Linked DNA regions of Robertmurraya sp. FSL R5-0851. The protein of the gene in region 3 binds, or shares a complex with, the protein of the main gene of each other region. Links are inferred from orthologs where the notes say so. Each region holds a gene or a part of one and is shown on either strand. Other genes may lie near its edges. The genes, in order: secA, secG and secY.

Region 1 (11,784 bases), 4.1 Mb from region 3 along the record:
CGACATTTCAATTATATCGGCGACTTTCACTACTTTATCAGCGACTTTTTAAATATATCAGCGAGTCTCTCTATTTTATTATCAGCGACCTCCCTATTTACACCTTAAAACACAAAAAACGCCCACCAGGACGTTTTTCATCAGCCATTATTTCTTTCCAGCTAACCATTCGGCCACCGTGGAAGCATCCTCGCCTTGTAGAAGTCCCTTCGGCATGGCGCCCTGGCCATTTGCAATAACATGCTCAATATCTTCTTTTGATAGACTAGCACCGATGGCATCAAGCTTCGGTCCTACTCCACCTTCGAGGTTTCCGCCGTGACAGCTTGAGCATTTTTGCCCGTAAAGCTTTTCAGCGTCTCCGCCACTAGCTGTTGCACTGTCATCTGTTGCTTCCTCTCCACCGCCACACGCAGCTAGTACAAATAATGTTCCCATCAATAGTGCAAGAAGCTTCTTTTTCATCCAAAATCCCCCTAAGGTAAAAAATACATAGTCGGTAATATTATACCAAGACTAGGCACGTTTGAAACCCTCACCAAGCACCTCGGAAGCATCCATAACGATGACAAATGCAGATGGGTCAATGGTTTTCACTAGTTGTTTCAATTTCGTGAACTCTGTTTGGTCAACGACGCACATAAGGATTGGTCGCTCGTGATCGGTATAGCCTCCGTATGCTGATAGTTTTGTCACACCGCGGTCAATTTTATTCAAAATGCCTTCACGCACTTCCGCCTGCTGGTTCGTTATAATCATCGCCATCTTAGAACGGCCAAGACCTATTTGCACCAAGTCAATCGTTTTCGTTGTCACATACAAAGCAATCAATGCATACAAGCCGCGTTCAATATCGAACACAATTGCAGCTGATAGAACAATTAATCCATCGATAATCGCCACACATGTGCCAAGTGTTAACCCTGTGTATTTGTTAATAATCTGAGCGGCCAAATCCGTTCCTCCTGTTGAAGCCTTTCCGCGGAACACAATTCCTAAGCCGAGACCCACTCCAATTCCTCCAAACAGGGCTCCAAGAAGAGGATCATTCGTCCACGGTTCATATTCATTCGTAAAAAACACAACCAATGGCAGAAAGATCGTTCCTACGAGCGTTTTTACACCAAAATTCTTCCCTAGTAAAAGAACACCAGCAATAAATAAAGGAATATTAAAAGTCCACTGTACAATAGCTGGTTCAAATCCAAATAGAGAATACAGAATGGTGGATATCCCACTTACACCACCAGAGGCGATTTGATTGGGTAATAAAAATAAGTTAAAGGCAATTGCCACAATAGCTGATCCGATGAGTACATATATGTATTCTAAAAATACTTCTATCTTCGGATGAACTCCAGATGTCTTTTTTCGATTCATTAACCGCGTCTCCTTTACCAACCTCTTTTTCAAAGGCTCTTTTCTAAAACATTGTTGCTATATACACACTTTTTAGGAAATTAACTATTTGTTTAAACAGCCAATCAGTATATTACATCCTTAGAAAAGAGCTACTCTCCAAATAGACCAATAAGCCCAGCGTTATGCAGGAAAAATCCGGCATTTGGGTTTTTTCCAAAACAACAAACTTTACGAAAACAACCTTATAAATAACTAGGCGAGTATAGCATGGAGGAAAAAGGTTGTAAATGCCACTGTACCAACGTGTTAAAGGGTTAAAAGCCCTTCTTATTTAATATGAAACAAAATAAGACCGGGCATTCACAAATGCTCGGTCTTATTACTGTTTATTTACGATTCCAACCGCGATCGTTTCAAGAAACGGACGAACGTTCGTGGATCGATTTTTGGCATATCGAATCATCATAATCACGTCGTGAAGTTCTTGTGGAGTTAAAAGTTCAATCGACCACTCCACGAATTCCTCATTGGAGATGGTATAGTTTTCAGTCGGTACTTTGATTTGTTTATATGTACGTAGTTCATCACGTAAAAGTCGTTTGTAATATTCATATTTCAGCTCCACCAGTTCATCCTCTTTGCGGAGTTTTTCGGTAAGATAGAGCATTGATTGCTCGCTAATCATAACTATTTCTTTCACCTCTGTCCAGCACGTTCGCATTCCCTACATAATGATAAACAAAAAACTAGCGTTGTGCAAAAAATTCTTATACTTTCTCTATTATTTTTGAAAACCCTTTATCCTTCAAGGGCATTTCGTATTAATTTCACTGCTTTTTTTCCAGCCATTCCTAATTCCTTGACAAACGCATGAATTAATAGAAAGATTGTATACTAAATGTGAATGAACCAAGGGAAGGATGATTTTGTGAAAGAGAAAAAACTCGGTTCGGTATTTTACATATCGGTTGTTATTATAAGTTTATTTGTTTTATGGGGATTATTCGCGCCAGAAAACTTAGCAGAGTCAGCAAATGCCGCCCTCGCCTTTACAACGGGGACTTTTGGATGGTTTTATCTATTAGCCGCCTTTATCTTTTTAGTCTTTGCAACGTACTTAGCATTTGGACCTTATGGAAAAATCAAGCTCGGGAAGGATGATGATGAGCCCGAATTCTCGTACTTTTCATGGTTCGCAATGCTTTTTTCTGCAGGTATGGGAATTGGATTAGTATTTTGGGGAGTAGCTGAACCCATCACTCATTATATCGATCCCCCGCTTGATTTGGCTGAAGGTCAAACACCAGAAGCAGCTCGCTATTCATTACGATACTCATTTTTCCACTGGGGGCTCCATCCCTGGGCGATTTATTGCGTCATTGCCCTTGGACTTGCCTATTCACAGTTTAGAAAAGGAGAATCTGGCCTAATCAGTTCAACCTTTCGTCCTTTGCTTGGAAAAAGGGTCGAGGGACCGATTGGAAAAGGAATTGATACATTTGCTACAATCGCAACCACATTTGGTGTTGCGACTTCACTAGGATTAGGGACATTGCAAATTAACAGCGGTCTTTCCCATGTGATTGGAATTCCAAACACCATTGGGGTTCAACTATTAATTATCCTTATTGTTACCATCCTTTATATGGTTTCTGCTACCACAGGGCTTGATAAAGGAATTCGTTACTTGAGCAATTTGAACCTAGGATTGGCAGTCGGACTCTTACTATTTGTCATTGTGACTGGACCAACCTCGTTTATCTTTGATGCCTTAACCACGACGATTGGTGGCTATTTAGGAAATCTCGTTCAAATGAGCTTCCGTTTATCCCCCTTTACACAAGGAACATGGGTTGGCGCATGGACCCTGTTTTACTGGGCATGGTGGATTTCATGGGCACCATTTGTTGGAACCTTTATCGCTCGTGTGTCTAAAGGTAGAACCATTAAGGAGTTTGTCCTAGGAGTCTTGCTTGTTCCAACCTTATTCGGTACGATTTGGTTTTCAGCTTTTGGAGGCTCCGCTCTTTTCTTTGAGCTTTTTGAAAATAGAGGAATCGTTGATGCGGTGAGCAATGACGTAACAACTGCCCTTTTTATCACGCTAGAGCAGTTCCCACTTGGAACCATTTTAGCAGGCTTAGGGACATTGTTAATTATTACGTTCTTCATTACCTCTGCTGATTCCGCAACATTAGTGCTCGGAATGCTGACATCCAAAGGGGTGTTGAATCCCGCGAATTCAACTAAAATCATCTGGGGTGTACTGCAATCAAGCATTGCTGCGGTGCTATTATGGAGTGGCGGATTGAATGGACTTCAAACGGCTTCGATCGTGGCCGCTCTACCATTTGCCGTGATTATGGTGTTGATGGTCGTATCTTTGAGTATGTCATTAAATGAGGAAGTAAAAGAGCAGAAGAAGATTGAAAAGCGTCGAAATAAAAAATTAGACCAGCTTTTAAAAGAAAGTGATTTGTAGAGAAAAAGCCTTCTAAGCGTTGATACTTAGAAGGCTCTCCTATTTTATAAACTTAATTTTGATCGCAAATACGCATTGATGAAAATGTCGAGATCTCCGTCCATTACCGCTTGCACATTGCCTGTCTCCGTGCTCGTACGGTGATCTTTTACCATGGAGTACGGGTGGAACACGTAGGAACGAATTTGTGAACCCCAACCAATTTCCTTTTGCTCGCCACGGATTTCTAGAAGCTCAGCTTCTTGCTCTTCAATCTTTTTCTGATACAACTTCGCTTGAAGCATCTTCATCGCTCGTTCACGGTTTTTAATCTGCGAACGCTCAGTTTGACACGTCACTACAACATTGGTCGGAAGGTGGGTAATACGAACGGCAGAGTCCGTCGTATTAATATGCTGACCACCAGCACCACTCGCACGGTACGTATCGATTTTCAGATCTTCTGTACGGATGTCGATTTCGATTTCATCATTGAATTCTGGCATCACTTCACAAGAAACGAAGGAAGTATGACGGCGACCCGATGAATCAAACGGCGAAATACGCACTAGACGGTGTACCCCTTTTTCTGCTTTTAAGTAACCGTAGGCATTATGGCCTTTGATCGCAAGAGTCACACTTTTAATTCCGGCTTCGTCACCTGGTAGATAATCAAGCGTCTCCACCTTGAAGCCCTTCTTCTCAGCCCAGCGAGTATACATACGAAGTAGCATCGAACCCCAGTCTTGAGACTCGGTTCCACCTGCACCTGGATGTAACTCAAGGATGGCGTTGTTTTTGTCGTATTCTTCGCTTAATAAAAGTTGAAGTTCGAATTGAGCAAGGCGCTCCGAGAATTCCTTCAATTCGGTTGCCAGGTCGTTTTGCATTTCTTCATCTGCTTCTTCACGAACAAGTTCATACGTAAGATCTAAGTTTTCGTACACTTCGTACAGGTCATGAAATTCATGTACCTGATCCTTTAATGCATTGGATTCAGAAATAACCGCCTGTGCGGCTTGCTGGTCATTCCAAAATTCGGGTTGAAGCATGACATCATCAAGCTCCGCGATTCGTGCTTCTTTGTTTTCTAAGTCAAAGAGACCCCCTAAAGTCCGCTAATTTCTTAGCTGTTTTTTCAAGCTCGTTACGGATATCCGCTAATTCCATGATTGTTGCCACCTCTATAAGAATTTTAATATGGTCGTTTTCCATAAAAAGAGGACGGTAGATTCAGTTGCTACCGACCCTCTATTTTATTATGTTTGTTGGGATTGGATTGTGATTTGTGTTGTATATCTGTGTTTTTTGGAAATCGGATGTCTAAAGATCGACTTAGTTCACTCATTCTACTAGTTTCTGGGAATCACATGTCCTAAAGGCTAACTTAGTTCACTCATTCCACTAGTTTTTGGAAATCAGATGTCCTAAAGGTCAACTTAGTTCATGGATTCCACTAGTTTCTGGAAATCAGTGTTCTTAAGCCTACTTAGTTGACACATATTTTGTGATAATCGCAAGTAATTTTGGAGAATTGCAAACAAATCTTCAGAATCGAAACTTTCTCTCCCCAAAATTACTGCAAACTCACTAAAAGGCGCCCATTTTTATCCTAAAATCACCTTAATGCCAAAATTCCAGCCACTTTTAATGCCTCTAGTCTAAGCTTCCGCAGCAGTTTTTATACTTTTTGCCGCTTCCACAGATACATGGGTCGTTACGGCCGACATCCATTGCCTTGGTTACGGGCTTTTTCTTGACTGCTTTTTCGCCGTCTTCCTTCGGGTTTACTGCTTGGCCCTTGGCAACCTCTTGACGCTCTAGGTTGTTTCGGATTTCTGCCTTCATAACGTACTTCGCTACATCCTCTTCGATGGCTGCGATCATGCTTTCGAACATCGCAAAGCCTTCGTGGTTGTATTCGCGAAGTGGGTCGATCTGACCGTACGCACGTAAGTGAATTCCTTGACGAAGCTGATCCATGGCATCGATATGGTCAATCCACTTCGAGTCAACGGCACGAAGCACAACCACTTTTTCGAATTCACGCATTTGCTCGAATGAAAGCTGCTCTTCTTTTTCGTCGTAGCGCTCCTTCACTTTTGCAAGAATTAATTCTGTCATAGCCTCTGGCTCTTTGCCTCGTAGGTCTTCCACCGTTACGTCACCTTCGTGAAGAAGATTTCCGTTCACGTAGTCAATGATGCCTTGCAGGTTCCACTTATCACGATCCTCAAAGCTTGGTGTATGAACTTCAACGCTACGGCTAACAACCGTTTCGATCATTCTCTCCACGATTCCACGCAGATTCTCAGACTCAAGTACTTCATTTCTTTGCGTGTATAAAATTTCACGTTGCTGACGAAGAACATCGTCATAAGATAGAAGCTGCTTACGTGCATCGAAGTTGTTTCCTTCTACACGTTTTTGTGCCGATTCAACAGCTCTGGATACCATTTTACTTTGGATCGGCTGTGAATCGTCCATGCCAAGACGTGTCATCATCGCCTTCATATTGTCAGAACCGAATCGGCGCATCAGCTCGTCTTCCATAGAAAGATAGAACTGTGTGACCCCTGGATCTCCTTGACGACCCGAACGTCCACGAAGCTGGTTATCAATCCGACGGCTCTCATGGCGCTCCGTACCAATAACGGCTAATCCGCCAACCTCTTTTACCCCTTCACCAAGCTTGATATCCGTACCACGACCAGCCATGTTGGTAGCGATCGTTACCGCACCCTTATGACCTGCTTCAGCAATGATTTCTGCCTCGCGCCCGTGGTTCTTCGCGTTTAACACATTATGGCGAATACCTTTTTTCGTTAGGTATTTGGAGATTAATTCAGATGTTTCAATCGCAACGGTACCCACTAGAACGGGTTGGCCCTTGCTGTTACGCTCAGCAATATCTTCTACAACCGCACGGAATTTCCCGTCCATCGTTGCGTAGATTAAATCGGCACGGTCATCACGAGCAATCGGACGATTTGTTGGAATCACAATAACATTCATATTATAAATATTACGGAATTCCTCTTCCTCTGTTTTCGCTGTACCCGTCATTCCTGACAATTTTTCATACATACGGAAATAGTTCTGGAACGTAATCGTTGCGAGCGTCATGCTCTCGTTTTGAACCTCAAGACCTTCCTTCGCTTCAATCGCTTGGTGAAGACCATCGCTATAACGACGTCCCTTCATCAGACGACCTGTAAACTGGTCAACAATCACGATTTCGCCGTCCTGCACCACATAGTCCACATCTAAATGCATACTTGCGTGTGCCTTCAGCGCTTGTCCGATATGATGGTTCAACGCTACGTGACGAATGTCGAATAAGTTCTCGATGCCAAACGCGCGCTCTGCTCTATTGATTCCGTCTTCCGTCAGCTGAACACCCTTGGTCTTTTCGTCGTACGTGAAGTCTTCTTCTTTTTTCAGCGTACGAACGAATGCATTCGCTTGGATATAAAGAGCCGTCGACTTTTGAGCTGAACCAGAAATGATCAATGGTGTACGTGCTTCGTCAATTAAGATCGAATCCACTTCGTCAATAACCGCGTAGTAAAGCGGACGCTGTACTTTTTGCTCTTTGTACAGAACCATGTTATCGCGAAGATAATCGAAGCCAAGTTCATTGTTCGTAGAATATGTTATATCACAAGCATACGCAGCTTGCTTTTCTTCTTTTGAAAGGCCGTTTGTGTTTAAACCTACTGTTAAGCCTAAGAACGTATAAAGCTGACCCATTTCTGTCGCGTCACGGCTTGCCAAGTATTCGTTCACCGTTACGACGTGAACGCCTCTACCAGATAGGGCGTTTAAGTATACAGGCATGGTAGACGTTAACGTTTTCCCTTCCCCTGTCTTCATCTCGGAAATGTTTCCTTCATGAAGAGACGCGCCCCCCATGAGCTGAACAGGATACGGGTAAAGCCCAAGTACACGCTTGGCTCCTTCGCGCACAACGGCAAACGCTTCAACAAGCAAATCATCCAGTGATTCGCCACCTTGATAGCGAGACTTGAACTCGTCCGTTTTAGCACGAAGCTCGTCATCGCTCAACGCTTCCATTCTTGGTGCCAATTTTTCAATCTCTTCACTCAGTTTGGTTAGGCGTTTTAATTCTCTTTTATTTGGATCAAACACTTTATTTAACATTCCAAGCATTTAGAACGCTCCTTTTTGGTTATGGCTATTATGTATAAATTCGCCAGATTGCTTGGCGAACCCTTCGTCATTCAAATGTTTACCTATTATTTTATCACTTTTGGGTAATCAGTGCCAATAAGAGCGAGAATGTGATACTAATGCTCTTTTCTTAATCTATGGAACAGAGTTTCCGCAGAAAAGAACAACCTACTTTAAATACTCATCCTCTTCTAGTTCAATCTGCAAGTCTTCTAAAATCATCGCACGGAGTTCTCGTAATTCAGGAGTGAGCGTGGTCTTTAAGTCCCTGACAATTCTTCCAAGACTAGCCGCAGAAACGTTCGTCTCTAAGGCAAACTCATTAATCGTCAAATCAACTAATGGATGAACCTCCATCGCCACATACTGAACTGCCGCCACGTACACAGACTTGCTTTTCACCTGCTTTGGCTTGATTTGACAATAACGATTCCAAAGCGCGATTCCCGTTCCGGTTAGTTCTGGTGGTGAACCATAGCTCTTAAACTCTTGGACCAACAACTCGGCAATCACCTTGTGAACAGGGAGTGGCCAATTGAAGTTGTCGATGTTCACTTCGGCTGATAAAAATTGAATTTCGTTCATCACATAAAGGAGCTGATTTTTCAAAAACTCGATGGGGTCATCGTATTTGCTTTCAGCAAACTCCTGCTTAATAAATTCTTCATCCCTTTGATCTGATTCCCCTTCAAGGTCAAAGAATGTCGGGAAAAAGATCCACTCCTCACGATATGGAACGATAAATCCGAAGATGAAGGAGTTTGGCTCAGCAGCTGATGGCTGAAGAAGCTTAATTTGTAGATGCTCATCGGTCAGCGTATCCTTCATTGTTACACTAGTTGGCGTCAGCTCAAGCATTCTCCCTGCAACCGGACGAGGGCTGTGCCAAGAAGCGACGATGTCTCGTAAACTTGCTCTTGTGACTGTTTTATCACGATGATGGATGAAGTCCTGTAAAAACGTCATGTTTTGGTCCACTTGTTTGAAAAGGGCGAACCATACGGTATGAATAAAGCCAAAAAACTCAATTTCCTTTTCATCATCAACAAGTGCAGGAAGGACATACCGATCAAAATCCTCGTCAATTTCATCACCGTACATATAATCCACATCACTGATGACCTTTGCTTGGATTTGCTCAATCTCCCGTTCTATTAATGAGTTAATCGAAATGGCTTCTTTTAAGCCACAACATTTTTTATATTTTTTCCCGCTCCCACATGTACATGGTGCATTTCTATTATATGAAGCTGCCATTCGGTTCTCCTTCTTTATCAAGGCTCTTTTCTTAAACTTTGTTGTTTTGGAGATAAAAAACGCTTAACCTGAGCTACAATACATAGCACACTATACTCCAATGGTAAGAAAAGAGCTTGCATTCTTAATTTCAAGCACAAAATAGCTTGTTTCCACGTTAAAATCGGCTTTTAGATTTTAACAACAATCTATGTGAACATAGCCTTTATCCAAATCTCTTACCCTTTAGTGTAAACGATTATGGAGGAATACAAAAGGGATTGTGGAGAAAATGGGTCGTGTTTTTCTAAGGCTCTTTTCTAAAACATTGTTTCTATAACACACTTTTTAGGAAAGTAACAAATATGTTTCAACAGCCAATCAGAATATTTTCATCCTTAGAAAAGAGCTACTCTCCACATTGTCCAATAAACCCAGCGTTATGCGGGGAAAAATCCGGCTTTTGGGATTTTTCCAAAACAACAAACTTTACGAAAACAGCCTCTTATAAATAAAAAGCACTTCTTGGCTAGGAAGAAGTGCCTACTATTAAAACTATTACTTTTTCATATACTCCAGCACGTCCAAATCAATTTTCCCACGCTCTAACTCACGCGCTTCAAAGTTCTCAGTATGTATATAACGAGTCAGAGCCTTATGTACGCTCTCCTCATCCACATACAATTCCAAATATCCGTGACGTCTTAAACATGCGACCAGCTCTTCTTTCACATGCCCTTCAATCGCAGCCATACGCTCAAGTCTAGGAGGAGCAAAGTATAGCTGCTGCAAACCAAACACGCGAATCAGCTCTTTAATTGGTTCCGGATGATCGTCGACACGAAGATCGATGAAGCGGTCATTGTATCCACCATAACCACCCGCTTCCTTTACTACTAATAGGGCCGCAGATTGCTGACCACGACTGTCACCGCCAGCCTCTTGCCCGGCATTTAATGCGGCAAGCAAGCGTTCTGCCAGGGTGCCACTTGTCTCTTGAAACGTTTTGGCCATCGCTTGTACGGTCTTTTCGTCGACTAAAATATTGCCCTGTGCAGCAAAATGCTCGCCAGTGATTCCACCGGCCCAGTCATAGCATTTTTCACCGGTAAAAGTAGCAGCATTCCCGTTCGCATCGATCACACCAACCTGACGCAGATCCTTGTCCTCATCACGTGAAGTAATGATTTCGATCACCTCTTCCGCTGACTTCCCTTCTGAAAACAACTGTAGTGCCTCTGGACCATAGGCCGTATTCGCGTAAGACTGCGTCGCAACAGCACCTACCCCAGCCTTCGCGAACGGAACCACGGCTCCCACTCCTAAAAACTTCGACTGCACCGCAATTCCCCATTCTTTCTCCTTTGGGTCATAACCTACGATTGAAAACGTCATGTGTCTGCCTCCTTACGTTTCTAATAAGGTCAGTCAGCACATGAAGCAAGCCTTTGTTGCACTAGTAACACCAGCTTGTGGAATGTGCGACTGATCCTGACTTATCCCAAAAATACCCCACCATAAACAAGCGCACCCGCTATCACATAGGCAGGATGAACCTTCAGCCTTTCCATCAACACAAAGGCAATGACACCAATCCCAATGGTTTGCCAAATACCCACTCCTTCATAAGAAGAGAAAAAGAAATCATACGTCATCACCCCTAAGAGGACAGCAATGACTGGTCGCACCAATATGGTAAGTCGCTTTACCTTTGGTGATTCCTTATATTTCATCAATAAACCGAGTAAGGTGACCATCAAAATTAACGACGGTGCCACCGTAGCAAATACAGCAACCACGGCTCCGAAGATACCACCCACTTCATAACCAATATACCCGGCCATTTTCGTCGCAATCGGTCCTGGCAGTGCATTCCCTAACGCGAGCACCTCACTAAATTCATTAACAGACAACCATTCATACCGATCGACCACTTCATTTTCAACCAGTGGAATCGAAGCTGGTCCCCCACCATAACCGAGAATTCCCGGAATAAAAAACGCCAAAAACAATTGCCAATAAATCATGCGGACGTCTTCTCCTTTTCCTTAGACTTCTCAGGATCTTTTTTCAATAATGCACTGAGTAATAAAGCAAAAATAATGATTGCAGGATGTACATTTAAAAATTGAAGCAGCACAAGGCTCACTACAACAAAAAGAAGAGTCCAACCCCAACCGAGACTAGAGCTCGATGATTTTTTTACAAAATCCCAAGTTAATGTTGCGAGCATCACCGCAACGACTGGCACCACGGCCATCGACATCCCTCGCACCCATGGTTCGTCTTTGTAGGTATTTAGTACATTTAGCAAAATAATCATGAAAAAAATACTCGGTAAAATCGAGGCAAAAAGGGCATTTAAAAGTCCTAACACACCACATACACGATACCCAATATAACCAGCCATCTTCGTATTAATTGGCCCTGGCAAGGCATTGGCCAGGGCCAAAATATCGCCAAACTCATCCGAATCCATCCATTTGAATGTATCGACAACTTCCTTTTTCACAAGAGGAATTGATGATGGC
Region 2 (11,354 bases), 4.0 Mb from region 3 along the record:
AACATGCACTTTGAAGAAAGCGGAGCATTCACAGGTGAAGTTTCTGCACCAGCTCTAGCTGATCTTGGTGTTCAATATGTGATCATCGGTCACTCTGAGCGTCGTGAAATGTTCAATGAAACAGACGAGTCTGTGAATAAGAAAACTCTTGCTGCATTCAAGCATGGTATTACACCAATCGTTTGCTGTGGGGAAACTTTAGAGCAACGTGAAGCTGGTGAAACAAATGCGCTTGTGGGCGATCAAGTGAAAAAAGCACTTGTTGGCTTAACAGATGAGCAAGTTAAGCAAACAGTTATCGCTTATGAGCCAATCTGGGCAATTGGAACAGGTAAATCTTCTACTGCTGAAGATGCAAACGAGGTATGTGCACATATTCGCCAAGTAGTTGCAGACAACTACTCTAACGAAGTAGCAGCTGCGGTTCGCATTCAATACGGTGGAAGTGTAAAACCAGGTAACATCGCTGAGTACATGGCACAGCCAGATATCGACGGCGCTTTAGTTGGTGGAGCAAGCTTAGAAGCTGATTCGTTTGTACAATTACTGGAGGCAGGTAAGAATGAGTAAGTCTCCTGTTGCATTAATCATCCTTGACGGCTTCGCTCTTCGTGGCGAGCGTATGGGAAATGCAGTTGCACAATCGAAAAAACCAAATTTTGATCGTTTTTGGAACAGCTACCCACACGCACAGCTTACTGCTTCTGGGGAAGCGGTAGGATTACCTGAAGGTCAAATGGGTAATTCCGAAGTGGGCCACTTGAACATCGGTGCAGGACGTATTGTGTACCAAAGCTTAACACGTGTGAACGTATCCATTCGTGAAGGCGAATTTGAACGTAATGAAACGTTTTTAAATGCCATTAATCACGTGAAAGAAAAGGGAACAAACCTTCACCTATTTGGATTATTATCTGATGGTGGTGTTCACAGTCATATTCAGCATTTATTTGCGCTACTAAAGTTAGCTGCTCAGGAAGGTGTGAACAACGTATACGTTCACGCATTCTTAGATGGCCGCGACGTAGCACCACAATCTGCTGCTGACTTTATTAAGCAAGCAGAAGAAAAGATGAAAGAATACGGTGTTGGTCAGTTTGCAACGATCTCTGGTCGTTACTACTCGATGGACCGTGACAAGCGTTGGGAACGTGTAGAAAAATCTTACCGTGCAATGGTGTACGGAGAAGGGCCTGCCTACTCAAACGCTATGGATGTCGTAGAAGACTCTTACAACAACGGAATCTTCGACGAATTCGTTCTTCCATCTGTTTTGAAAAAGGAAAATGGAGAGCCGGTTGCAACGATTTCTGATAACGACGCAGTTATTTTCTATAACTTCCGTCCAGACCGTGCGATCCAAATCTCTAACACGTTCACAAATAAAGATTTCCGTTCGTTCGACCGTGGCGATAAGCATCCACAACACTTAAACTTCGTGTGCTTAACACACTTTAGTGAAACGGTTGATGGATATGTTGCCTTCGAACCTACAAACCTTGATAACACACTCGGTGAAGTGTTATCTCAAAACAATCTGTCACAGCTTCGTATCGCTGAAACAGAAAAATACCCACACGTAACGTTCTTCATGAGCGGTGGACGTGAGGCGGAATTCCCTGGTGAAAAGCGTATCTTGATCAACTCACCAAAGGTGGCAACATACGATTTGCAACCAGAAATGAGTGCGTATGAAGTAACAGACGCATTAGTAAAAGAAATCGAGGAAGACAACTTCGATGCGATTATCTTGAACTATGCGAACCCTGATATGGTTGGACACTCTGGAATGTTAGAACCGACAATCAAAGCGATTGAAACAGTGGATGAGTGCCTAGGTCGTGTCGTTGATCTGATCATTAAAAAAGGAGGAACAGCGATAATCACGGCGGATCATGGGAATGCTGATGAAGTAGTCACTTTAGAAGGCAACCCAATGACTGCTCACACCACTAACCCCGTTCCAGTGATCGTAACAAAGGAAGGCGTGGAGCTTCGTGAAGACGGAATCCTTGGCGACCTTGCCCCAACGATGCTTGAACTATTAAACGTAGCACAACCAGCTGAAATGACTGGGAAGACATTATTTAAGAAGTAAGTTAGTTTCGATTGTGAAAGCCGGACCTGCTAGCACATGGCGGAAGCAAGCGTTACTGACCATTTTGTAAAAATAAAAAGGCAGTTTACGTCTTTGACGAAACTGACCATCTCAAATTAGGAATAAGGGCAGTTTCCACCTGAAGTAAGCCTTTGTTGCAAAGCAACAACAGCTTGCGGAAGGTGAAATTGACCTGTTCGTGATACAATATTAAAATTTTCTATTATAAGGAGAGATTTTATTATGCCATATATTCAACATGTATACGCTCGTGAAGTATTAGATTCTCGCGGAAACCCAACTGTAGAAGTAGAAGTAATCACTGAGTCTGGTTCATTTGGACGCGCAATCGTTCCATCTGGTGCATCAACTGGTGAGCACGAAGCAGTAGAACTACGTGACGGCGACAAGTCACGTTACCTTGGAAAAGGTGTTCAAAAAGCGGTAGATAATGTAAACAACATCATCGCTGAAGAAATCATTGGTATGGACGTAACTGACCAAGTTGGAATCGACCGCACAATGATCCAATTAGACGGAACTGAAAACAAAGGTAAGTTAGGAGCTAACGCAATCCTAGGTGTTTCTATGGCTGTTGCTCACGCTGCTGCTGAATTTGTAGGTCTTCCATTATACCGTTACCTTGGCGGATTCAACGCGAAGCAACTTCCAACTCCAATGATGAACATCATCAACGGTGGATCACATGCTGACAACAACGTTGACTTCCAAGAGTTCATGATTTTACCAGTAGGAGCTCCTACTTTCAAAGAAGCAATCCGTATGGGTGCTGAAATTTTCCATTCATTAAAGAAAGTTCTTTCTGACAAAGGTCTTAACACAGCTGTAGGTGACGAAGGTGGATTCGCTCCAAACCTTGGTTCTAACCGTGAAGCTCTACAAGTTATCATGGAAGCAATCAAGAACGCTGGTTATGAGCCTGGAAAAGACATTTTCTTAGGTATGGACGTTGCATCTTCTGAGTTCTTCAACAAAGAAACAAAGCAATATGACCTAGCTGGAGAAGGCCGCACTGGTTTATCTTCTGAAGCGATGGTTAACTTCTACGAAGAATTAGTTAACGAATTCCCAATCATCTCAATCGAAGATGGTTTAGACGAAAACGACTGGGAAGGCCACAAGCTATTAACTGAGCGCATCGGTGACCGCGTTCAATTAGTTGGTGACGACCTATTCGTTACAAACACAAAGAAGCTTGCTGAAGGTATTGAAAAAGGAATTGCTAACTCAATTCTTATCAAGGTTAACCAAATCGGTACACTTACTGAAACATTTGAAGCAATCGAAATGGCGAAGCGCGCTGGTTACACAGCTGTTGTTTCTCACCGTTCTGGTGAAACTGAAGATGCTACAATTGCTGACATCGCAGTTGCAACAAACGCTGGCCAAATCAAAACTGGTTCTATGAGCCGTACAGACCGTATTGCTAAGTACAACCAACTTCTTCGCATCGAAGACGAGCTTGGCGAACTAGCTGTATACGATGGAATGAAATCACTTTATAACTTGAAGAAGTAATTCAAGTTGGAGAGGGCGGGCCTTTTTATTGGGCCCGCTTTTTGTATTGTGGGACCCGTCTCTCCCTTTGGGAGGGCGGGTTTTTGGGTTTTTGTGGGTGGCTGGTGGGCAATTAAGCGTGGAGGTCGCTGATATATTGGTGAAAGACGCCGATATATTCAAAAACTCGCTGATATAGTTGAAGAAGTCGCCGATATATTTATAAACTCGCTGATATATCCTCTACGCTGGCTTTTGGATAATAGATTCTTCCCTTATTTGATCCGGAATAGCCTAGATTTAACTCGTTTAATAGACGCTTAGCCACATCCGGTGACTCCAACAACATAAAATCCCGAAATTCCTGGTTCGTTATCGTCAGTTTTATTAAATAAAAGTAGTCCTTCAGTGCAGACATATGTGCATTCGCGTCATTATTGCCGCAATCTGCACAATACCACTTCCCATACACACGCTCCATCCGCAATTTCCCACAAGCACCGCATTGCACCCCAATAGAAATATCAGAAGGAGATAACCCAAATCGACCAAGTGCATCATATTCAGCGGGACGATGACTCTTCAAAAGTAGTTTACAGACTCTTTTAACTCCACGCTGATCCAAAACATCCAATTTAAATTTGCTACCCAAGCCATTAATCCTTTCAGGCAATTTATCCCCATGAATCACACGCTTAAACAAATGTGCCTTCCCTGGATCGGTACGTATAATGGATGAAGGATTGCTCACAACTACAAAATACTCAATAGGTACACGTACACCTCCATACTTCAACAGCCATTTACCCAACATGCCTTGCTGTCTCCTTGCTTGTGTTAAAGGATCTTGAAACCCATCCTCTTCACCATCTTTCATCCGGATTAACTGCCCAAAGCCAGAATCGAAAAATAACGTACCCATAATATTTTTTGTTTCAAGTATCAATGCAAATCTAGTAGTTAGAATAAGGAAATCAATCTGAAAGTAATAATCTCTTTCTTGAAGTCGAAGGTTGTGGAAAATAAAGTGCTCTTTTTCGGGGAGTTGACGTAGGTAATACAAGAGGGATTGTTCGCCCTTATGTCCGGCAAGTCTTTTGGATAATTCGCTTTTTACCTCTGAGTTTACTGCATGACTAGAACCTATCCTTTTTCCTAAGGATTTCAACTTAAGAATTTCCAATGACATTTCAAACTTTTTAACAATCAAAACTAATCACTCCAATCAAAATAATCTACTCTATCTTTTCTCCTCACCCCCCGTCACTTCCTCCCAAAAGGAAAACTATTGTTTATCAAAGCTGGTTATGGTACATTTAAAGTACTGCAATGTGCGTTTTAGGAGGTGGACTTTTTATGGAAACATTAGTTACTGTATTACTTGTGGTCGTTTCGATCGCTTTGATTGTGGTTGTGCTTCTTCAGTCTGGAAAAAGTACAGGTCTTTCTGGTGCTATCTCGGGTGGAGCGGAACAGTTATTCGGGAAGCAAAAGGCACGTGGACTTGACCTTTACCTCCACCGTGCGACGATCGTTCTGTCGGTATTTTTCTTTATCTTAACGATCTTACTAGCGTACGTTTTATAAGAGTCTACAAACCTGGCCACTTTCGGGGTCAGGTTTTTTTTTGTGGTGTTGTGAAAAGTTCAAACATATCATTGGATTGTCGTTGCAAACTATGATTACAATAACTAAATAGATACGAACAGTTTAAAGGAGTTTTACATATGAAAATTGCTATGCCAAAGCCATTTACTTTTGAGGGGGGACCACGAGCGGTACTTCTTCTACACGGTTTTACGGGTAACAGTGCTGACGTTCGAATGCTAGGTCGTTTTTTAGAAAAAAGAGGCTACACCTGTCATGCCCCGCACTATAAAGGACATGGTGTTCCACCGGAAGAGCTTGTCCATACAGGACCAGAAGACTGGTGGCAAGATGTGACCGAGGCGTATGAATATCTTAAAAATAAGGGACATAAGGAAATTGCAGTGGCTGGACTTTCTCTAGGTGGCGTATTTTCGCTGAAATTGGGTTACACTGTACCTATTAAGGGAATTGTTCCAATGTGTGCACCAATGTACATAAAAAGTGAAGAAATCATGTATGAGGGAATTCTTGATTACGCTCGTGAATTCAAAAAACGAGAAGGAAAATCAGCCGAGCAAGTCGAAGCAGAGATGGATGATTTTAAAAAGACACCTATGAATACGTTAAAGGCACTGCAAAACTTAATAGCTGATGTTCGTGATCATGTAGACCATATTTACGCTCCAACCTTTGTGGTTCAAGCTCGACATGATCATATGATTAATACAGACAGTGCGAATATTATTTACAATGGTATTGAATCTGATGAAAAATCTATTAAATGGTATGAAGAATCTGGACACGTCATCACACTGGATAAAGAAAAGGAACAGCTTCACGAGGACGTTTTTCAGTTTTTAGAAAGTTTAAATTGGGAAGAATAAATGAAAAGGAGGGTTTACTATGGACGAAAGTATTAAACAACACGTCGATAAACTTCTTCATTATATGAAGGATGAAGCCTACAAGCCTCTAACTGTGCAGGAGCTGGAAGAAGCATTTGGGATCCAGGACTCTGGTGATTTTAAAGATTTCGTTAAAGCACTTGTACATATGGAAGAAAAGGGACTTGTTGTCCGAACAAGAAGCAATCGTTACGGCTTACCAGACAAAATGAATCTGATAAGAGGAAAATTAACAGGTCATTCGAAGGGATTTGCATTCGTTATTCCTGAAGAACCTGGAATGGATGATATTTTTATCCCTCCAAATGAAACGAATAACGCCATGCACGGTGATACTGTCTTAGCACGTGTAAACTCAGAAACCTCTGGTCAGAGACGAGAAGGAACGATCGTAAGAATTCTCGAGCGTGGGATTCAGCAAGTGGTTGGAACCTATACAGAAAGCAAACATTTTGGCTTTGTGATTCCAGATGATAAAAAGTTTACGAGTGATATTTTTATTCCTAAAGCTGCTGCAAAAGGGGCAGTGGAAGGGCATAAGGTTGTCGTGCTTCTCACAATGTATCCAGAAGGAAGAAAGAGTGCAGAAGGTGAAGTTATTGAAATTCTTGGTCATAAAAATGACCCAGGGGTTGATATACTTTCTGTCATTCATAAGCATGGGCTTCCAGGACCATTTCCGGAAGAAGCGATCAAGCAAGCAAATGAGACCCCAGATGAAATTGATGAAGAGGATCTTGTAGGTCGCCGAGATCTTCGAGACCAAGATATTGTTACTATTGACGGTGCAGATGCAAAAGACCTGGACGATGCTGTAACGGTTACAAAGCTTCCTAATGGAAATTACAAGCTAGGCGTACATATCGCTGATGTAACATATTATGTAACAGAGGAGTCTCCGATTGACCGTGAAGCAGCGGATAGAGGGACGAGTGTGTATCTTGTGGACCGAGTAATACCGATGATTCCGCACCGCCTCTCAAACGGAATATGCTCTTTGAATCCGCAAGTTAACCGTCTGACACTTTCTTGTGAAATGGAGATTACATCGACGGGAGAAGTCGTGAATCACGAGATTTTCCAAAGTGTAATCAAAACAAAAGAACGTATGACCTATAGTGACGTGAATAAGATCTTAACTGATAAAGACGAAGAGCTCCTGAAGCGCTACGAGCCACTAATTCCAATGTTCGAGTTAATGGAAGAGCTAGCGGCTATCCTTCGTAATAAACGGATGAAGCGTGGAGCAATCGATTTTGATTTTAAAGAAGCTAAGGTACTCGTCGAAGAAGATGGAAAGCCAACGGATGTGGTTCTCCGTGAGCGTTCGGTAGCAGAACGACTTATTGAAGAGTTCATGCTTGCAGCCAACGAAACAGTAGCAGAGCATTTCCATTGGTTGGATGTACCGTTTATTTATCGTATCCACGAGGATCCAAAGGAAGATAAGCTACGTAAGTTTTTCGAGTTTATCACAAACTTTGGCTATATCGTGAAAGGAACAGCCAATGATGTTCACCCGCGTGCCCTTCAGGAGATCATTGAAGAAGTACAAGGGAAGCCGGAAGAGATGGTTGTATCAACCGTCATGCTACGCTCGATGCAGCAGGCGAAGTACGATCCAGAAAGTCTTGGTCACTTTGGACTATCAACGGAGTTCTATACGCACTTTACGTCACCAATCCGTCGTTATCCAGACTTAATTGTTCACCGTCTGATTCGAACGTACCTAATTGAGGGCAAGCTGGATCAAGCAACGCGTGAGAAATGGGATGCTCGCTTACCAGACATTGCGGAGCATACATCCAAGATGGAGCGTCGTGCGGTTGATGCCGAGCGTGAAACAGATGAGTTGAAAAAAGCGGAATATATGATGGATAAAATCGGCGAGGAATACGATGGAATGATTAGTTCGGTGACAAACTTTGGAATGTTTGTTGAGTTGCCGAATACCATTGAAGGTTTAGTTCACGTTAGCTATATGACGGATGATTATTATCGCTTCGATGAGCGTCACTATGCAATGATTGGTGAACGTACCGGGAAGGTCTACCGAATTGGAGACGAAATTACCGTACGTGTCGTAAAGGTTGATAAAGACGAGCGTTCCATCGACTTTGAAGTTGTTGGTATGAAGGGTGCTCGACCAGTCGATCGCGATCGTACACCAAGGGTATTTAAAACAGGAAGTACCGAGAAAAAGCCTCGCAGAAAAGCAGGTGCTGGGGACGCAAAAGGCGGATCTGGTGGCTCTAAGCCGCGTGGTGGATCAGGTTCTGGCCCTGGCTCTGCCCGTAAGAAAAAGAAGCATTTTGAAAATGCTCCTAAAGCGAAGCGAAAGAAAAAGCGATAAACATACAGAGAGAGCCATTCAGCATGGCTCTCTTCTTCCCTCTATTGGGGAATTTTGCTACAATAGAGAAACAGACGAGCACCAAAGGAGGAGAATATCGTGCCAAAAGGAATGGGGAAGGTCGTTGCCCAAAACAAAAAGGCAAACCACGACTACTGTATAGAAGAAACTTATGAGGCAGGAATGGTTCTCCAAGGAACGGAAATTAAGTCGATTCGTAATGGACGTATTAACTTAAAAGATTCGTATGCCAGAATTCAAAATGGAGAAATCTATCTATTAAATGCGCATATAAGCCCGTACGAGCAAGGAAATCGCTACAACCACGACCCTCTTCGCCAACGTAAGTTATTGCTTCATAAGAGAGAAATTGATAAACTATTAGGCGAAACGAAGGAAGCGGGCTATGCGCTAGTTCCTCTGAAAGTTTATTTGAAAAATGGCTATGCAAAGATTTTAATAGGCCTTGGAAAAGGGAAGAAGAACTACGATAAGCGTGAAGATTTGAAGAAGAAGGAAGCAAAGCGTGATATCGAACGAGCTTTCCGAGAAAGACAGAAATAAGTTTCTTACAAAAACTTACAATTGAAATCATAAAGAAGTATGCTATAATAACTTATGTCGGGTAACTGACAAACATAATCTTAGCTCTGAAGCTTACCTTCAGACTTTCCTAACGTACGCTAGCGTGAAATACCAATAGCGCACCTTTTATTTGAGGGGACGTTACGGATTCGACAGGGGTAGTTCGAGCTTAGGTTGCGAGTCGAGGGGATCGGCCTCGTTAAAACGTCAAAGCCTATAACTGGCAAAACAAACAACAACTTAGCTTTCGCTGCTTAATAGCGCGTAGCTGTTCCTCCCTCCATCGTCCATGTGGTAGGGTAAGGGACTCACTCTAAGTGGACTACGCCGGATCCCACCGTCTGAGGGTGAAGGAAGAGAACAACCAGACTAGCTGACCGGGCGCCTGTCGATAGGCAGATGGCTCAGCGAAATACGAATATGTCGACTACACTCGTAGACGCTTAAGTGGCGATATCTTTGGACGTGGGTTCGATTAGTTCATAGTCGCCTTGTGTGGTAACATGCAAGTGAAAATTCGGCTTTATCGGTGAAACCTAAGTTGCACTCGTGGCGATAAGGCAATGCCGAGCGGTATGTGAAGTAATTCAACAGCCGTGTATCGACTTATAGGCTGCCAATATGGTAGTACTAGGATGCAGCATCCTGCTTGTGAAGCGAGCAAAACTACGATCTGCATAATACGCCGAAGAACCTGTAACTAACAGGTTCAAGATATAGTCAGTGCCATCTCGAAAGAATGGAATAGCACGTCCCACCGTCTCCACCAAATACATATTTGGTGGTTTTTATTTTGTCTTAAAAGCTACAACAGAAAAAATTCCTCTTCGAATTGTAGTTTTTGTTTTAATAATGTAGGTGAATATTTCCCGTTTCTTCGACTAACTTTATCATAAAATTTTAGAATCCAAATGGCGCGTGCACGTTTTTTGTTAACCCTTAAATAGGGGTGTGTTTTTTCCAATACTTCAAACACCTTTTCTTTTTTCTTAATAGTTAATGTGTAGGAGTCTTTATGTCTTTTAGGATTATAATTTTTTTTATTGTTTATTACTCCATCTGTTAAGCTTTTTATGTAAATTAATAATTCTTTATCAGTAGAGGAAATTGAAATACATGGTCTCCTGAATTCCCCTTTATGCATTCTGGTAAGGCTTATTGAACCCTCACCATCAATAATTCCAGCTATATATGAAGCTTCCCATTCCTTCAATTAACTCCCTCCTTACAGAACGTTTGTTCCTTGTAATTATATAAGATTATAGAGATGTTTGGACTAATTAAATATGGACAATTTATTACATAATTAAAAGAAACTAGTGCTGTGTGAAGTTGATTTATAATCTTAGACATAGTTAGTGTAAATGATCTATTTGAAGGGAGTTGGAAAAAAATTTAAAATGATAATATTTTATAAATTAGAAGAAAATAGTTCTTAGGAAAGGAGGGATTGTCTGTGAAAATGCGGTTAAAAGGATTAATCGTTTTGTTTTCGATGATATTGCTTATGACAACGTCATTCGGTGTGTTTGCTGAAGTCGGTACTGTAACACAACCGTCGGAAATGGAGAAAACCATTGAAGTCGAGTTGAACGATGATTACTTTAATCCAGAAGTTATTACAATTCCCACTGGAAAGACAACAACTTTGATATTGAAAAACAAGGGTAAGAAAGAGCATACCTTTACAGTAGAAAAACTCGGAGTTGACGTTGAAGTCCAGCCGGGAAAAGAAAATACAATTACTATAAATCCGAAAGATTCCGGTACATATGAACTAATATGTAGGTACCATGTCAAGGAAGGTATGGTTGGAAAAGTAGTTGTCAAATAATAAGCAGGGCCATTCGTGCCTTGCTTTTATATTTGATAATTGTCGATGTTAAATATTTTGTTATTAACCTCTTGTGTTTTATAAAAGAATTATGTAATATATAATCCTTGGCTTCAAATAATGAAGCCTAAAGAAAAAATAATTTTAAAACAGAAGTTGACTTCTGCGAATCAAAATGATATAGTAATACATGTAGCCGACAACGACTTGAAAAAAATATCTTTTAAAATAATTTTTTCGTAGAAGTTGACAACGGTGAAGAGATGTAGTAAGATGATCAAGTGCTTAATTGAACCTTGAAAACTGAACAAGACAACAACAAACGTCAACGTTAATTCTAAGTTTTAACTTTTTAAGAGCTAATCTTACTCTTTATTGGAGAGTTTGATCCTGGCTCAGGACGAACGCTGGCGGCGTGCCTAATACATGCAAGTCGAGCGGATCTTTGGGAGCTTGCTCCCAAAGATTAGC
Region 3 (3,575 bases):
ATTAGCTGGTGTAGCTGATATCTTATCAAAATCTTTAGGTACTAACACACCAATTAACATGGTTCGTGCAACTTTGGACGGTTTAAAACAACTAAAACGTGCTGAAGACGTAGCTAAATTGCGTGGAAAATCAGTAGAAGAACTGTTAGGTTAAGGGAGGGAAAAATAATGGCTAATAAATTAGAAATTACCCTCACTCGCAGTGTGATTGGTCGTCCACAAGATCAAAAAGAAACTGTTAAAGCACTTGGTTTACGTAAAATTCACCAAACTGTTGAGCAACAAGATAATGCTGCTATTCGCGGTATGATCAATAAAGTTGCCCACCTTGTAACAGTTGTAGAAAAATAAATCGATTTTTTTCTTTTAATAAGGAGGTGCCAATATGAAACTTCATGAATTAAAACCTGCAGAAGGTTCTCGTCGTGAGCGCAAGCGTCTTGGACGTGGTATCGGTTCTGGGCAAGGTAAAACTGCTGGTAAAGGTCATAAAGGTCAAAACGCTCGTTCTGGTGGCGGTGTACGCCCTGGCTTCGAGGGTGGTCAAACACCTTTATTCCAACGTTTACCTAAACGTGGATTTACCAACATTAACCGCAAGGAATACGCTATTGTAAACCTTGATGCACTTAACCGTTTCGAAGACGGAACTGAAGTTACTCCAGAACTTCTTATTGAAACTGGTGTGGTTAGCAGTGAAAAAGCAGGAATCAAGATTCTTGCTAAAGGCAATGTTGAGAAAAAGCTTACTGTAAAAGCTCATAAATTCTCCTCTGCTGCAAAGGAAGCTATCGAAGCTGCCGGCGGTCAAACTGAGGTGATTTAATGTTTCAGACAATCTCCAATTTTATGCGCGTGGGTGATATAAGACGAAAAATCATATTCACCCTTTTAATGTTGATTGTATTTAGAATCGGGACATTTATTCCTGTTCCACATGTAAATACCGATATTTTAAAAGCACAAGATCAACTTAGTGTATTTGGAGTTTTGAATACATTTGGCGGTGGAGCGCTTAGCAACTTCTCCATCCTTGCCATGGGTATCATGCCGTATATTACAGCGTCTATTATCATTCAACTTTTACAGATGGATGTAGTACCGAAGTTTACGGAATGGTCAAAGCAAGGAGATGTAGGTCGTCGTAAGCTTGCTCAGTTTACTCGCTACTTTACGATCGTACTTGGATTCATCCAAGCGTTCGGAATGTCCTATGGTTTTAATAATCTTGCTGGTGGATTATTAATTGAAAAGCCTGGTATTGGAACCTATTTTTTAATTGCTACTGTATTAACAGGCGGAACGGCTTTCCTTTTATGGTTAGGTGAACAAATCACTTCAAAAGGAGTCGGAAATGGTATTTCGATTATCATCTTTGCTGGTATCGTTGCTAGCATTCCGAATATAGCTAACCAAATATATGCACAGCAGTTTCAAGATGCTGGGGATCAGCTTTTCTTAAATATCGTAACAGTTCTGTTGATCGTTTTAGCTGTAATTGCGATTATTGTTGGAACCATTTTTATTCAACAAGCTTTACGTAAAATCCCAATTCAATATGCAAAGAAAATGACTGCTGGTTCTTCGCCTGCTGGACAATCCACTCACTTACCTTTAAAGGTAAATGCTGCTGGTGTTATCCCTGTTATCTTTGCAGTTTCGTTTATTATTACTCCTAGAACGATTGCACAGTTCTTTGAGCAAAATAGCGTAACAATTTGGATTGAACGAATTTTTGATTATACACATCCAATTGGAATGGTCATCTATTGTGCGCTAATTATTGCGTTCACATATTTCTATGCATTCATTCAAGTAAACCCAGAACAAGTGGCTGAGAACTTGAAGAAGCAAGGTGGGTATATTCCTGGAATTCGTCCAGGTAAGAACACTCAAGAATTTTTAACTCGCGTATTATATCGCTTAACATTTGTTGGTGCGCTGTTCTTATCAGCCATTGCCATTCTTCCAGTCTTTTTTGTAAAGTTTGCGGGTCTTCCGGAATCTGCTCAAATTGGTGGAACGAGCTTGCTCATCGTTATCGGGGTTGCACTTGAAACAATGAAACAGCTTGAAGCTCAGCTTGTTAAGCGTCACTATAAAGGTTTTATAAAATAATTCGGATTTGGGGACTAATGTTCCCAAACACCGTTTTAGAGACTGAGGGGGAGCCAGAGTGAATTTAGTTTTGATGGGGCTGCCAGGTGCGGGAAAAGGCACTCAAGCTGAAAAAATCGTTGAAAAATATTCTATCCCTCATATCTCGACAGGAGATATGTTCCGTGCTGCTATGAAGGAAGGAACAGAACTAGGGTTAAAAGCTAAATCTTTCATGGATCAAGGTGCACTTGTTCCAGATGAAGTAACAATTGGTATTGTTCGTGAGAGATTAAGTAAAGATGACTGTCAAAAAGGATTCTTACTTGATGGTTTTCCTAGAACTGTTGCTCAGGCAGAAGCGCTAGAGAATATGCTTACTGAATTAGATAAGAAAATTGACTACTGTTTAAATATTGATGTAGACCACAATATTCTGATGGAACGTTTAACTGGTCGTCGTATTTGTAAAGAATGTGGAGCTACTTATCACTTGGTTTTCAATCCTCCTGCAAAGGATGGAACTTGTGACCGTTGTGGTGGAGAGCTTTATCAGCGTGCAGATGATAACGAAGAAACGGTTCATAACCGATTAGAAGTGAACATTCAACAGTCAGAACCTTTGCTTCATTTCTATGAAACAAAAGGTTACCTAAAAAATATTAATGGTCAACAAGATATTAATGATGTATTCAAAGATATTGACAGCCTTCTTCGGGAGCTTGCGTAAATGATTATTTGCAAGACTCCGCGTGAGATTGAAATAATGCGTGAAGCTGGTCGCATCGTTGCACTTACGCACCAGGAGTTAAAAAAGCATATCGTTCCCGGTATAACTACGAAGGAGCTGGATAAAGTTGCTGAAGCTTTTATAAGAAAGCATAATGCAATTCCTTCCTTTAAAGGCTATAACGGCTTTACAGGTAGCATCTGTGCTTCTGTAAATGAAGAACTCGTGCATGGAATTCCTGGAAATTGTGTATTGAACAACGGTGATATTATCAGTATTGATATCGGTGCTGAGTATAATGGCTATCATGGTGATTCAGCTTGGACTTATGCCGTAGGTTCCATTGATGAGGAGACACAGCGTCTATTAGATGTTACGGAGGAATCCTTATACAAGGGACTTTATGAAGCTAAGCCAGGTGATCGTCTGTCGAACATCTCCCACGCGATTCAAACTTATGTGGAAGCAAACGGGTTTTCAGTTGTACGCGAGTATGTAGGGCACGGAATAGGGCAAGACTTACATGAGGATCCACAAATTCCCCATTATGGTCCACCTAATAAAGGCCCGCGTTTAAAACCTGGGATGGTACTAGCGGTTGAGCCGATGGTGAATGCAGGAAGTCGTTATGTTAAGACCTTAGCTGACGATTGGACCGTTGTTACAGTTGATGGGCGTAGGTGTGCTCACTTTGAACATACCATTGCGATCACTGAAACGGGTTTTGAAATTCTTACAAAAGCTTAAC

The links.
Region 1: the proteins of secY (region 3) and secA are in contact, whole or in part, in a crystal structure (PDB 3DIN), measured with the Thermotoga maritima proteins. The link is inferred for Robertmurraya sp. FSL R5-0851 from one-to-one orthologs. Residues at the interface, in WP_004081795.1 of Thermotoga maritima: Glu108, Gly109, Glu110, Glu111, Ala236, Glu237, Arg238, Arg239, Ile240, Thr241, Ile242, Gln243, Tyr244, Ala245, Arg246, Arg247, Val248, Thr249, Gly250, Arg251, Arg252, Val253, Tyr254, Gly256, Ala257, Ser258, Thr259, Tyr260, Leu261, Pro262; in WP_004082002.1 of Thermotoga maritima: Glu261, Ala262, Arg263, Lys300, Ala301, Arg302, Thr303, Ile304, Ile305, Leu323, Tyr324, Asp325, Pro326, Val329, Ser330, Tyr333, Ile336, Lys340, Phe345, Val349, Glu363, Phe364, Tyr374, Ser375, Gly376, Gly377, Glu393, Ile395, Thr482, Ser483.
Region 2: secY (region 3) and secG share a complex: the UniProt entries of both Escherichia coli proteins name them as parts of the sec protein translocase complex. The link is inferred for Robertmurraya sp. FSL R5-0851 from one-to-one orthologs.

What each region holds. Positions count from the first base shown.
Region 1 is NZ_JBBOOE010000001.1:4,241,167-4,252,950, forward strand. What follows is about bases 5,239-8,358. They hold secA (preprotein translocase subunit SecA), read right to left. Parts: upstream 7,997-8,358; coding sequence 5,480-7,996; downstream 5,239-5,479. Other genes in these bases: MKX65_RS21780 (SEC-C metal-binding domain-containing protein), read right to left, coding at 8,186-8,358. Also shown: cccB (cytochrome c551), read right to left, coding at 148-465; MKX65_RS21755 (YitT family protein), read right to left, coding at 517-1,380; MKX65_RS21760 (hypothetical protein), read right to left, coding at 1,742-2,083; MKX65_RS21765 (glycine betaine uptake BCCT transporter), read left to right, coding at 2,291-3,844; more of MKX65_RS21780, read right to left, coding at 8,359-9,274; MKX65_RS21785 (DUF1028 domain-containing protein), read right to left, coding at 9,812-10,648; MKX65_RS21790 (chromate transporter), read right to left, coding at 10,750-11,280; MKX65_RS21795 (chromate transporter), read right to left, coding at 11,277-11,784. UniProt on the Escherichia coli protein: Required for protein export, interacts with the SecYEG preprotein conducting channel.
Region 2 is NZ_JBBOOE010000001.1:4,115,426-4,126,779, reverse strand. What follows is about bases 3,898-6,587. They hold secG (preprotein translocase subunit SecG), read left to right. Parts: upstream 3,898-4,972; coding sequence 4,973-5,203; downstream 5,204-6,587. Other genes in these bases: rnr (ribonuclease R), read left to right, coding at 6,110-6,587; MKX65_RS21170 (alpha/beta hydrolase), read left to right, coding at 5,344-6,090; MKX65_RS21180 (nuclease-related domain-containing protein), read right to left, coding at 3,898-4,826. In the rest of the region: tpiA (triose-phosphate isomerase), read left to right, coding at 1-570; gpmI (2,3-bisphosphoglycerate-independent phosphoglycerate mutase), read left to right, coding at 563-2,098; eno (phosphopyruvate hydratase), read left to right, coding at 2,342-3,637; more of MKX65_RS21180, read right to left, coding at 3,837-3,897; more of rnr, read left to right, coding at 6,588-8,464; SsrA-binding protein SmpB, read left to right, coding at 8,564-9,028; MKX65_RS21150 (hypothetical protein), read right to left, coding at 9,637-9,807; MKX65_RS21145 (LAGLIDADG family homing endonuclease), read right to left, coding at 9,855-10,262; MKX65_RS21140 (cupredoxin domain-containing protein), read left to right, coding at 10,500-10,883. UniProt on the Escherichia coli protein: Subunit of the protein translocation channel SecYEG. Overexpression of some hybrid proteins has been thought to jam the protein secretion apparatus resulting in cell death; while this may be true it also results in FtsH-mediated degradation of SecY.
Region 3 is NZ_JBBOOE010000001.1:146,258-149,832, forward strand. The notes cover bases 1-2,971. They hold secY (preprotein translocase subunit SecY), read left to right. Parts: upstream 1-825; coding sequence 826-2,118; downstream 2,119-2,971. Other genes in these bases: rpsE (30S ribosomal protein S5), read left to right, coding at 1-154; rpmD (50S ribosomal protein L30), read left to right, coding at 169-351; rplO (50S ribosomal protein L15), read left to right, coding at 386-826; MKX65_RS00820 (adenylate kinase), read left to right, coding at 2,177-2,827; map (type I methionyl aminopeptidase), read left to right, coding at 2,828-2,971. Also shown: more of map, read left to right, coding at 2,972-3,574. UniProt on the Escherichia coli protein: The central subunit of the protein translocation channel SecYEG. Consists of two halves formed by TMs 1-5 and 6-10.